Regions from separate parts of the Dehalogenimonas alkenigignens genome, predicted to be linked through region 2. Evidence: riboswitches for the same ligand, from Rfam matches in the RefSeq annotation. Region 2 holds a riboswitch; the other holds the start of a gene.
What was found. Region 2 has a riboswitch for thiamine pyrophosphate ahead of thiC (phosphomethylpyrimidine synthase ThiC). Riboswitches for the same ligand answer to the same signal wherever they lie in the genome.
Positions count from the first base shown of each region.

Region 1 (5,823 bases), 310 kb from region 2:
AAATCCTTCTCCCGGTATTGGATGATTTTGACTCCGGCTTCGAGCAACAGCCGGGCTGTCTCCACATTGCCGCGGCCGCGGCAATGTGAGCTTGAAAGAACAGCGTAAATATCGGTCTCAGGCAGCCTGTTTCTTGGCAGCATCATAAAAAGCCCGCCAGAAAGGATCGACGATGGGATGCTTGAGTGGCTTCTCATTATCGCCTTCGGCAAGGATCATGCCGTATTCGGGGTCGGTCAACTCCCCGGCGATTGATGACTTTATACCTCTGGCACTCAAAGCATTCACCACGGCAGCCGCCCGGTGCGGACGGCAGGTAATAATGAGGCTGCCTTCGGAAATGGCAGCGTAAGGGTCATCAATGCCGAACATACGGCAGATCTCGGGCACGCCGTCCTCGATGACTATCTTATCCTTTTCGATTCGGGCGCCGCATCCGGCAGCCTGGGCCACCTCATATAACCCGCCCCAGAGGCCGCATTCGGTGGCATCATGCATCGAGCTGATGCCGGCGTCCCGAACTCCGACAGTGACGGCCGTAAGCGCATCTTCCACGACTGACATCTGGAAGAACAGGCTTTCAGCGCGGCGGGCGAAAGGTTCGCCGTACCTTTGGGCGATGAGGTCAGGGAACATGGCGGCAAAAATGCCGCATGCCTCGATCGCCGGACCTTTGGTGATGATGATTTTGTCTCCCGGCCGGGCAAATCTTGGTGAAACGTACTCATCCAATCCGCCGACCCCCAGCATCGTCGCCCCCCCGACCATAGGGTAAGCGCAGCCGTCATATCGGGCGGTGTGGCCGGTGATGACGTTGATGCCCATTTTTTCGCACTCCTTGTGCATCACATCCCACATCGTGGCTAATTCTTCCTTGGTCATGCTCATCGGCAGGTTAAGGTCGATGGACAGGAACTTCGGTCTTAACCCGGAGGTCACCGAATCCGAAGCGATGATGTGTATGGCAAACCAGGCCGCCCGTTTGAAACCGTATTGTGGGACGATGAAGACCGGATCGGTGGTGAAAGATACCGCCTGGCCGCCGATGTCGGCGATACCGACATCGACCCCGTGTTGCGGCCCGACCAGTACTTTATCGCTTTTGGCGCCCAGTCTGGGAAAGATGATCTCCCGAAATATTTCAGGCGAGATCTTGCCGATTTCAGGTAATTCAGTCATATGGTTCCCCTTACGTTCTCGATTACAGAAAGAAAAAACCAGAAGACTAGCTTCTGTTGGAGTGTGGTACTTCCCTTCGCTCGAATTACCGAGACCAGGTTCCAAGGGTCTTCCCGGTGTTGCCGGGAACTCTCAGCCTTTCAGCTCCCCCAGTAACGATATTGAATTGTAGTCATAATAACAATTACTTGAGCGCGGGGGCAAATCCCGTCGAGAAAATAGGGGCTGGCTTTCATCGGAACAAGTAGTTTTACGGATTGTTTAAATTTGTGGATGTAGTATCCTATAAATACACAGCTAAATACACAGCCGTGCTATCCTGAGACGGTGACAAACGATGTATAATAGTGGAGGTGTGAATATGGAACGCGAAGCTGATGTTGGATTGGTTGCCGGACTCCTTTTTGGGGCGGCTATAGGCATCAGTCTGGGGTTGTTGTACGCGCCCAGGGCTGGTAGAGAAACGAGGGAATTGCTGCGCCTGCAGGCTGATCAGTTCAAATGCCGATCCGAAGCGCTCGGCGGAGACTTGAAGCAGACAGCTGAACAGTTCGGCAGCGTGGTTCGTGAACAGGCCAGGGAAGTGGTACATGTCTTAAAGGGCAATGGCGCGGGGAAGATCGAGGCTTAGATTCAGCCTAATTTACATAAGGAGGAATAACATGGAAAAAGGAACATTGAACGGACTGGTGGTGGGGATGGTAGTCGGAGCCGCCATCGGCGCCGGGTTGGGGCTTCTATACGCCCCTCAATCGGGACGAAAAACCAGGCGTGATATTCAAAAGCAGGTTGAAGACATTAAAGAAAAAGCTGAGGACCTGGGGCAGAACGTGAAAGGGCGGGCAGAGGAATTAAGCCATACGGTCAAGGATCGAACCGGCGATTTCACCCACTCGCTCAAAAAGCGGGCTGAGGACGCCGGGACAGCCTTTACCGAGACCGCGGAGAAGTATCGGCGGAAGATGATGGACTCCATCACCTGAACTGATTCTTGTGATACTCGCAGCGGTGCAGTCACTGACTGCACCGCTGCGCTATTCGTAATATATTGATATCAATGCAGATAAATACCCTGTTTGATCGTTCCCACCACCGCCTGAAGCGGGAAGCCCTGACTGTGCGGACGATGATCGCGATGTACTGCCGGGATCGACATCCTGGTGATGACCTCTGCATCGAATGCCGTGGCCTGGAAAAATATGCTCTTGATAGGCTCCGTCATTGCCCGTTCGGTGAAGGGAAGACGGTTTGTGCCCTGTGCCCGGTCCATTGCTACAGGCCGGTAATGCGACAAAAGGTGCGCGAGGTGATGCGCTACGCCGGACCGCGGATGATGACCCGCCACCCGCTCATGGCAGTCTCTCATCTGATCGATAAAAGGCGCAAGGAACCATTAAAAGCCCTGAATCCCAGCGCTTAGACCGGCACTCCCCGGGCGGACCATTCTCCCCGCTCGACCTTGAAAATGAGTTCCTGGTGAACGCTTTTACCGGCTGGCTTCAGGCCGAGCCTTTTTGCCAGTCTGAGCGATGGCGCGTTGTCTGGGTCAATGGTACAGGATATACAGCTCCGGTTCGGCGATCTGAAAAGCCAGCTGATCACCGCGGTTGCGGCTTCGGCGGCATAACCTCGTTTCTGAAAAGACGGGGTCACGGTGTAGCCCAGCTCGGCTTCGCCCCGGGGCAGAAAGTGGACACCGATATCGCCGATCAGTACCTGGCCTTCGCGGAGGAATATGCCCAGTTGAAACCAGGTGCCGGGGATATCTGGCCTGTCGGCTGTACCGGCGATAAATGCCGCGGCATCGGCGACGGCGGCTGGGCGAAAAGACTGGAAGCGGCAGATCTCAGGCAGCGATCGATAGGCGAACACCGCCCCGGCGTCTCTGATTGTCAGGCGTGTTAGCCTGAGCCGGGTGGTTTCGATGATAAGCTCGGCTGTCACCGGGCTATTGTATCAAAGCTCCAAATACCCGGCTACAGCATCCCCTCTGCCTGGCGCGGCGAGCCGTCCCGGACGAAGGTGATGCGGATGCGGGCGCCCTTTTCCAGCCCGGACAGAGCCTGGTCGAGGTCGGCCGCGCTGGATACTGTCGCAGTGTCGATGCGGGTGATAATGTCGCCGGGTTTCAACCCGGCAGCGGCGGCCGGTAAACCGGGTTTGACCGCCCCGATATAGGCACCGGAAACGGCCGGCAGGCCGCGGGAGGCAGTGATCTTGCGGGCGTCGGCCACCGAGGCTCCGAATGGAGGAGCGGCGGCGTTGCGGGCCTGGGCCAGGTAGTGCTCCAGTTGCTCCGGGTCGAAACCGACCACCAGATTGCCGTCTATGTCGGTCACCGGCACTGCCAGACGTCCGGTGCGCCGGGCTAAATCCTGGGCAGCGGCGGCGTCACGGGAAACGTCAATTTCGGTGAAGGGGATACCGCGTTGTGAAAGGAACCCTTTCACTGTATGGCAATGGGGTCAGGTCTGGGTAGTGTAGACAGTTACTTTCATAGCCAGCTCACCTCTATATCAGTATAACCCCGGAATCCCGCGGATCAAAAAGTCGTCGCCGCTCCGAGTTTGATTATCTGAGATACATGCTGCGGCCGGTTTCAAAAGCAACCAGATTGGGCTGCCGCAGCTTCGGCGGCAGCCCCGCTTCGATGGTTGACGCCAGCTTCTCGGCTTCGATGGGTAGGAATTTTGACGCATAGCCCAGCAGTACTGTATTAACCATCTTGGCGTTGCCCAGGCGGGATGCTGCGGCTGTGCCGGGCACCAGGTGCACTTCCGGGGTGAACCGCTCCAGCGCCGCGACGATCTCGGCGTCACAGGGGTAAACATCGCTGCCCAGAGTGACCGACAGCGGCGGCATAGCCAGGTCGTTGACCACGGCCGCGCCATCGGTTTTCAAGAAGTGGCCCCAGCGGATTGCCTCCAGTTTCTCGAAGGCGATCAGCACATCAGCCCCGCCCGCGGGAATGAGCGGCGAGGCGACTTGTTCACCGAATCGCAGGTGGGAAACCACCGAACCGCCCCGCTGGGCCATGCCCAGGGTGTCGGTCTTCTTGACGTCGTAGCCGGCTGCCAGGGCGGCCTCGGCCAGCAGGTTCGACGCCAGTACCACTCCCTGACCGCCGACGCCGACGATGAGGATGTTCTGGGTCTTCACGCCGCCACCCCGATGCTCTCGGAGATAGCCTCTTTCGGGCAGATTTGTTGACATAACGTGCAATATTCGCCAACGCAGACTCCGGGATCAACGATGATCCCGCCGCTCTCGCTCTTTTTGATGGCTGAGCAGCCGATTAGCAGGCAGGCGCCGCAGTCGTCGCATTTTTCGGTGCTGATTACTCGCGGCCGGCCGCGTTTCCGGGTCAGTGTCGGGCAGTCGCCGCGGACGATGATTACCTCGAGTTCAGAGGAGGCCATAGCCCGGCGCAATTCAGCGCGCACCGCCTTCAGGTCGAAGGCATCGACCACTGAAGCGTTCCGGACCCCCGCGCCGCGCACTAATTCCTCGATAATTACCCGCGGCGCCGGCTGCCCGGTGGCGGCCACGCCGCTGCCGGGATGTCCCTGGTGGCCGGTCATGGCAGTGGTGCCGTTATCGAGTATCAGGACGCAAATTTTAGCCTGGTTATAGACGGCGTTTAGAAGGCTGTTGATGCCTGAGTGCATGAAGGTGGAGTCGCCGATGACCGCCAGCGGTTTTTCGGCGGCGCCGGCCTTGGCCATGCCTGCCGCCTGGGAGATGCCTGCGCCCATGCAGCCGCAGGTGTCGATAACGCCCAAAGGTTGGTAGGCTCCCAGGGTGTAGCAGCCGATATCGCCGCAGATGGTCATCTTCGGCGTCCGCGGTTTCTTGCCGGGCAGCGTCGAACGGTGACCCAAACTCGATAGGGTGAAAAAGACTCCGGAGTGGGGACAGCCGGGACAGAGCAGAGGCGGCCGCCTGGCCAGCCCGGCTGCCGGCAAACTTTTCGCCGGAGCGTTGCTGATTATGCCGGCTTTAACGGCGCTATCGCGGATGATATCTGGGGAGAACTCGCCGGTGCGGGGGAAGATTTCCTTGCCCAGGGCGGCGATGCCCTGGGACCGCAGGGATTGTTCAATGAAATCTTCGAGTTCTTCGATGACCAGCAGTGTCTTGACCCGCCCGGCGAAGTCACGGAGCAGTCTGCCCGGCAGGGGGTGGGTCATTCCCAGCTTCAGGAATGAAGCATTGGGGAAGACCTCCCGGGCATACTGGTAGCCTATGCCGGAGGCGACGATACCCAATTCGGCCGAGCCTTCAACGACGCGGTTGAGCGCTGACGTTTCAGTGTAGGCGGCTAGTTTCTCCCATCGTTCCAGGACTTTGTGCCAGCGTTCGCGGGCGGCGCCCGGCAGCATGACCAGCTTACCCGGCTCGTGGCGGAACTCCGGTGTCCTTGCAGGTTCCAGTTTTGGCGACGGGATGACCACGCTTTTACTGTGGCAGACGCGAGTCGTCGGCCGCAGCAGCACCGGGGTGTCGAACTCTTCGGAGAGCTGGAAGGCAGTCCGGGCGAAGTCATAAGCCTCCTGGGAGTCCGACGGCTCCAGGCAGGGAACTTTGCCCAGCCGCGCATAGTTTCGGCTGTCTTGCTCGTTTTGGGAGGAGTGGATGCCCGGG
Region 1 covers NZ_KQ758903.1:904,086-909,908, forward strand. The annotation lists gene thiE (thiamine phosphate synthase) at 1-146, opposite strand, end outside; gene DEALK_RS04840 (AIR synthase family protein) at 118-1,179, opposite strand; TPP riboswitch at 1,234-1,340, opposite strand; gene DEALK_RS04845 (YtxH domain-containing protein) at 1,541-1,810, shown strand; gene DEALK_RS04850 (YtxH domain-containing protein) at 1,842-2,162, shown strand; gene DEALK_RS04855 (nitrous oxide-stimulated promoter family protein) at 2,237-2,599, shown strand; gene DEALK_RS04860 (GNAT family N-acetyltransferase) at 2,596-3,123, opposite strand; gene DEALK_RS10235 (PDZ domain-containing protein) at 3,156-3,524, opposite strand; partial or broken gene DEALK_RS10370 (glutaredoxin family protein) at 3,504-3,632, opposite strand; gene DEALK_RS04870 (indolepyruvate oxidoreductase subunit beta) at 3,751-4,338, opposite strand; gene DEALK_RS04875 (thiamine pyrophosphate-dependent enzyme) at 4,335-5,823, opposite strand, start outside.
Region 1: it holds a riboswitch for thiamine pyrophosphate, as region 2 does, so the genes downstream of both, DEALK_RS04840 (AIR synthase family protein) here and thiC (phosphomethylpyrimidine synthase ThiC) in region 2, are expected to answer to the same signal.

Region 2 (5,823 bases):
TACTTAAAAGCCCGATCATGCGGCTGCCTTCAACTACCGGAAAGGCGCGCTGCCGCTTCTCCAGCATCTCATTCAAAGCGGACTCAACCGTCAATGTCGGAGCAATGGTGTGTAAATCCAGCCTGGCGACCTGGCTCACTTTAATCCCTTTAAGGACCTCGGAGAGCAGAGACTGCTGGTAGCTTGCCGAAGCCGCGGAGGCTAAGAACCAGCCGATTAAAGCCAGCCACAAGCCGCTGATCCCGACATTGAAGGCTAAGGCGATGCCGCCGAAGATAAACAAATAAGCGATTACCTGACCGGTTGAGGCCGCAATTCGAGTCGCCTTGGTGACGTTGCCGGTTATCTTCCAGACCAGCGACCGGAATACCCGGCCGCCGTCGAGAGGAAATCCGGGAAGTAAATTGAAAATGCCTAAAATCAAATTTATCTGGGCGAGATAAAGGGTGACAGCGCTCAAGGCGGTCTCGACCGGCCCGCCGGCGGAATAGGCAAAGTAGAATATGGCCGCCAAAGCGAAACTGATCAGAGGCCCCGTCACCGCCATGCGGAACTCGGCGCCGGGAGTATCGGCTTCCTTGCTGATATTGGACGCGCCGCCGAAAATAAACAGGGTGATATCTTTTACCGGTATGCCGTTACGCCGGGCGACTACCGAGTGACCCAACTCGTGAGCCAGGACCGAGGCAAATAGCGAAAGGCTGGAGGCAGCCCCGAGCAACCAGTAAGTCGCGGGGCTTTCTTCGGGGAGAATGGAAGGAAAGTAGCTGGCGGCAAGCGACCAGGTCAAAAAGGCGAATATCAGGAGCCACGAGACATGAATACCTATCTCGATACCCAGAATGCGCCCGATCTTGAATGATGACCTCATGCCGCCTCCGATCGAGACTAATTGCTTTATTCAATGCACTCTATCAGATATTTCACGGTACATGCCGGTGCGACAACCTCGACGATTTCACCCGCCGACCGCCCCATGATGGCTTTACCGATGGGTGATACCGGAGAGATCCGGCCGGTCTTGGGGTTTACTTCACGAGGTGTTACCAGTAGATAGGTTCTTTGAGCACCGGACGCGGTTTCCTTCAGAGTGACCTTACGGCCAAGGTCAGCCACAGTTCCGGCAGCACACTCCTGCTCACCTATCACGGCATGCTTAAGGAGAGTTTCCAGTTCTTTGATCTTGCCGTCCAGGCGGGCTTTCTCTTCCCGGGCGGCGTGGTAGGGCGCGTTCTCTTTCAGATCCTTGTCCGCTGCGGCGCGTTTAATATCATCAATGACATGTACCCGGCGCTCTTTTAACCCGGTCAACTCCGCCGTCATCTCTGCCTGTTTTTCAGTTGTAAGAACCAGCTTCTCAACAGCCGGGCGAGAATTGGCCGACCTGACCCTGGCGACAACTTTTCTGACTTTCAGGTGACCGGACATTTCCGATGAAATCCAATTTTGACGGGCAGCATAAGCCAGCATTTCTCGTACAGCCTTAATCTTGGCGGCGCCGTCTTCACCTGAGGGCTGGCTTTCCGCGTATTCGCCGAGCTTCGGCGGGGCAATTTTGTCAATACTCTGGTGAGCCCCATACCATCTGACGAAGTTCATCACCGCCGGCGTCACTGCCTCACGTTTTCCGGAAGACAAGGAGCCGAGGTAGGCAACCGCGGCGTCCGTCAGATCAGCCGGACGATCATTTTGGATTTCTGTCATTCGTTCCTCTCGAGCGCTGGTTATTTTAGAAAGCAAAGTATGCTTTGCTCAATGGCCAAATCCAAGTATATACCGCCACTGCGCATGGAGCAAAGAGTGTTGCTCAGGTGTTTCCGCCTCTTGAGCTGTTTACCAAGTCGATCAGTGCGTCCAGAAAGACGAAGCCGACCGTCTGGCCGTCCTGTTTAACCACTGCGTAATCACGCCCGGTTTCGTTCATTTGCTGCGCCAGCACCAGGAGGTCATCACCGGGTGAGATCTGAAGGGCGCCGTCAACCGGCAGGGCGATGCGGCCCAGGCCGGCTGTGCCTGAATGAGCTGAAAGGGTTGGCGCGAACACCACACCCTGCCGGTCACCGAGCTTAACCAACAGGCAGCGTTCAATACCGGGATCAACGAGTAATTCACTCACCGTAGTCTCCGGCGGTATTTCCCGGCAGCGGGTTTCCATGACTTCCGAGACTTTCCGCCCCTTCATCCACTGCTGGAGATTAAACTGCCGCAGGCTGAGACGGGCGGAGTATTCAAGGTAAGCGCCTATCAGGATAAGCCAGACCCCAGCCAGCCAGTCCCGGTTTTGAACGAGGACGAAGATACCAGCAGCGGCTATCGCCAGGCCGGTGATACGACCGCAGGCTACAGATACCCTGGTTGCCCGGAGGTGGTCGCCGGTTAAGCGCCACCATAAGGCGCGAAGCACCCGTCCGCCGTCAAGGGGAAATCCGGGCAGAAGGTTGAACCCGGCGACGATCAAATTTATCTGTGAAAGCCACAGGGACATGGCGGCAAGGGTATTCAGGGAACCAAGGCATATTTGATAAGCCGCCCAGAATAAAGCTGCCAGCAGCAGACTGACGCCGGGGCCGGACAGGGCCATTTTCAGTTCGGCGCCCGCCGAGGCCGGCTCTCGATTCATCTGGGCCGCTCCACCGAACAAAAACAGGGTTATGCCGCCGATGGGAATTCCGGCTGACCTGGCGGCCAGAGTATGTCCTAACTCGTGACCCAGAACAGACATGAAAAACAGGAAAGCGGTGCCGGTTCCCATAAGCCAGTAAGAGAGGGTGCTCTCGCCGCGAACAGCGCCTGGAAACACATCCCGGGCCAGGAAGACAGCCATCAGTATGAAAATGAGAAACCAGCTGAAATGGATACGAAAATCAATATCGAGGAATCTGCCAATTTTGAAAGCTGAATCCAAATATTTGCCTTAAGCTCGGTCTATTCGCATCGGGCGGTCTGAATGCCGAGGTATTTTTCCGCCATTTCCATGGCGCAAAATTCACCGCACATGGTGCAGGCGGCTCCGGAGGTTTGTCGAGCCGCGTGCCGCCGGCGCGATAACTCGGGATCAATCGAAAGATTAGCCTGGGATTCCCAGTCGAGGTTCTTGCGCGCCCGGGCCATCTTAAGATCCCAGTCTGCGGCGCCGGGGAGACCCCGAGCGATGTCGGCGGCATGGGCGGCGATACGAGAGGCGATAACCCCCTGTCGCACGTCTTCCGGTTCCGGCAGCGAGAGGTGCTCAGCCGGAGTGACATAGCATAAAAAGTCGGCCCCATACATCGCAGCCAGCGCGCCGCCGATGGCTGAGGTAATGTGATCATATCCCGGCGCGATGTCGGTCACCAGCGGCCCGAGGACATAAAACGGGGCGCCGCGGCACACTGACTTCTGCAGCTCCATATTAGCCTGAATGCGGTTCAGCGGGACGTGACCGGGACCTTCAACCATAACCTGGACGCCGGCCTGCCTGGCACGATCGACCAGTTCACCAAGAACAAGCAGTTCTTCAATCTGAGCGCGGTCGGTGGCGTCGGCCAGGCAGCCAGGCCTCAGCCCGTCGCCCAAAGAAATGGTGACGTCATGCTCCAGAGCGATTTCAAGCAAACGATCGAATTGCTCATACAGCGGGTTTTCTCGGTTATGATAGACCATCCAACCGGCCATCAATGCGCCGCCCCGCGAAACGATATCGGTCACCCTGCCCTGGGATTTTAACCTCTGAATCACCCCTGAAGTGACGCCGCAGTGTACGGTAATGAAGTCCACGCCTTCCGCAGCATGGCCGCGGATGACATCGAACAGGCCCTCAGGGGTCAACTCGATGATTGAACCGTGCTCCGCCCGGGCTCGGACACCGGCTTCATAAATCGGCACGGTGCCCAGCGGAACCGGGCAGCGGTTAAGAATGGCACGGCGGATGGCGGTCAAATCGCCGCCGGTCGAAAGATCCATAACAGCGTCGGCGCCGGCCTGAAGCGCCGCGGCCAGCTTGTCCAGCTCTATTTGAACGTCGGCGCAATCAGGGGAAGTGCCGATGTTGGCGTTGACTTTGGTTCGCAGACCCCGGCCGATCCCGCGCGGCTGCAGGTTGGCATGCCCGTTGTTAGCCGGGATGACCGTAACGCCGGAGGCGATGCTTTCCCTGATATGCTCAGCAGTAACATTTTCCGCGACGGCGACTGCCGCCATTTGAGGGGTAATAACGCCGTCCCGGGCGCACGATAGTTGTGTTGTCATATTATACCGCCTTCCCTACGCTCGGATTATCGAGTTCAGGTGCCAGGGTTGTCCTTCAGCTGAAGGACTCTCAGCTTTGCGCACCCCTAGCGGTCTGGTGTCATTAGCATAACACAACGGCTTCAAAGTGGCCAAAAAATGCTATAATCCGCCGATGAATCTGTCCATTCTTAAACAGGGCGCTTCCAGGCTTGGCATCGAGCTGAGTGAAGGCCAACTGGAACAATTCGAAAGATATTTTCAACTGCTGGCGGAATGGAACAGCCGGATCAACCTTACCAGCGTGATCGAATATGAAGCCGTCCAATCCATCCATTTCTTGGATTCCCTTTCGATTGCGGCTGCAGGCATCAGCCTCAACGGCCGGCGGGTCATCGATGTCGGCACGGGAGCAGGCTTCCCGGGCGTTCCTTTGAAGATTGCTTTCCCAGAGATTGAGCTAACCCTGCTCGAAGCGACCGGGAAGAAAGCCGCTTTCCTGACCGAGACCGCGGCGCAGCTTCAACTCAAGAACGTGGCGATAATAAACGCCCGGGCTGAAGACGCGGCCTGTCAGCCCGAACACCGTGAGCGCTATGACCTGGTAGTCGCCAGAGCGCTGGCTCCGCTGAATGTTCTATGCGAATTATGCCTGCCCTTCTGCGCCCTGAACGGCCGCTTTGTAGCCTGGAAGAAGGGGGATATCACCGCAGAAACCGATGCCGCCGGCCTTGCTCTCCGTATATTAGGGGGTGATTTGCGCCAGATTGTCGAAATCGACGCGCAAATTCTGGGCGGAGAACGCAAACTCATTGTCGCGGCAAAATCCTCGCTCACGCCTCCTGAATATCCCCGCCGCAGCGGTTTGCCGGCGAAGAAACCCTTATGCTGATCCGGCTGATGATTCCGGCAGCTCTTCAACCGCACGGCGCACCGCCATCAGGTTAGCTTCCGGTACGGCCAGCGAATAAGTGCATCCCGGCGTCAATATCAGCCGGCGTCCGTTCATGGCGGCGATGGCTTCGCGGGCCTGGGCAGCGATCTGATCCGGCGTTCCCTGCGCCATCAAGGTCTGCTCAATGCCGCCCATCAGAGCGCCGGCGAAACAACCGGCGGCTTGCTTCAAATTGATGTCTGAAGTGCGGTCGTGCCAGTTCAGCGCCTGAACCGGATAGTCTGCTAATTCGTGCACCATCGGATGCGGACCGTGCAGATGCAGAACGTTGAACCAACCTTTTGAAGCGGCATTCAATACTTTAAGATCGGCAGGACGCCCGAAACGCCGGTATTCTGCGGCGTTCAACAATTCGTGACTGGCGAACCGGGCCGAAAGGAAAATCCCGTCGGCTCCCAATTCGATACAGGCCCGGGCGAAACGGGCTGAGGTTTCCGCGAGCGCGTTTAAAGCAGCCTGAACAGCTGAGGGGTGCTGCCGCAGGTGGGCGATCAGTGTATCATCGCCTGAAAGGTAGGCGGCCATGGCCAGGGGATGGAACATGGTCACGATCACCGGAGTGTGTTCATCCTTATCTTGGATCAAAGACTTTAACGCTTCAAGATGCCATCCATACGTGCCGCGGTTAATGTCCAGAGGCTCCAGCTTCAGCCAGTCACCGG
Region 2 covers NZ_KQ758903.1:1,214,358-1,220,180, reverse strand. The annotation lists gene DEALK_RS06415 (site-2 protease family protein) at 1-871, opposite strand, end outside; gene greA (transcription elongation factor GreA) at 898-1,704, opposite strand; gene DEALK_RS06405 (site-2 protease family protein) at 1,808-2,905, opposite strand; gene thiC (phosphomethylpyrimidine synthase ThiC) at 2,926-4,227, opposite strand; TPP riboswitch at 4,222-4,325, opposite strand; gene rsmG (16S rRNA (guanine(527)-N(7))-methyltransferase RsmG) at 4,382-5,098, shown strand; gene DEALK_RS06390 (uroporphyrinogen decarboxylase family protein) at 5,090-5,823, opposite strand, start outside.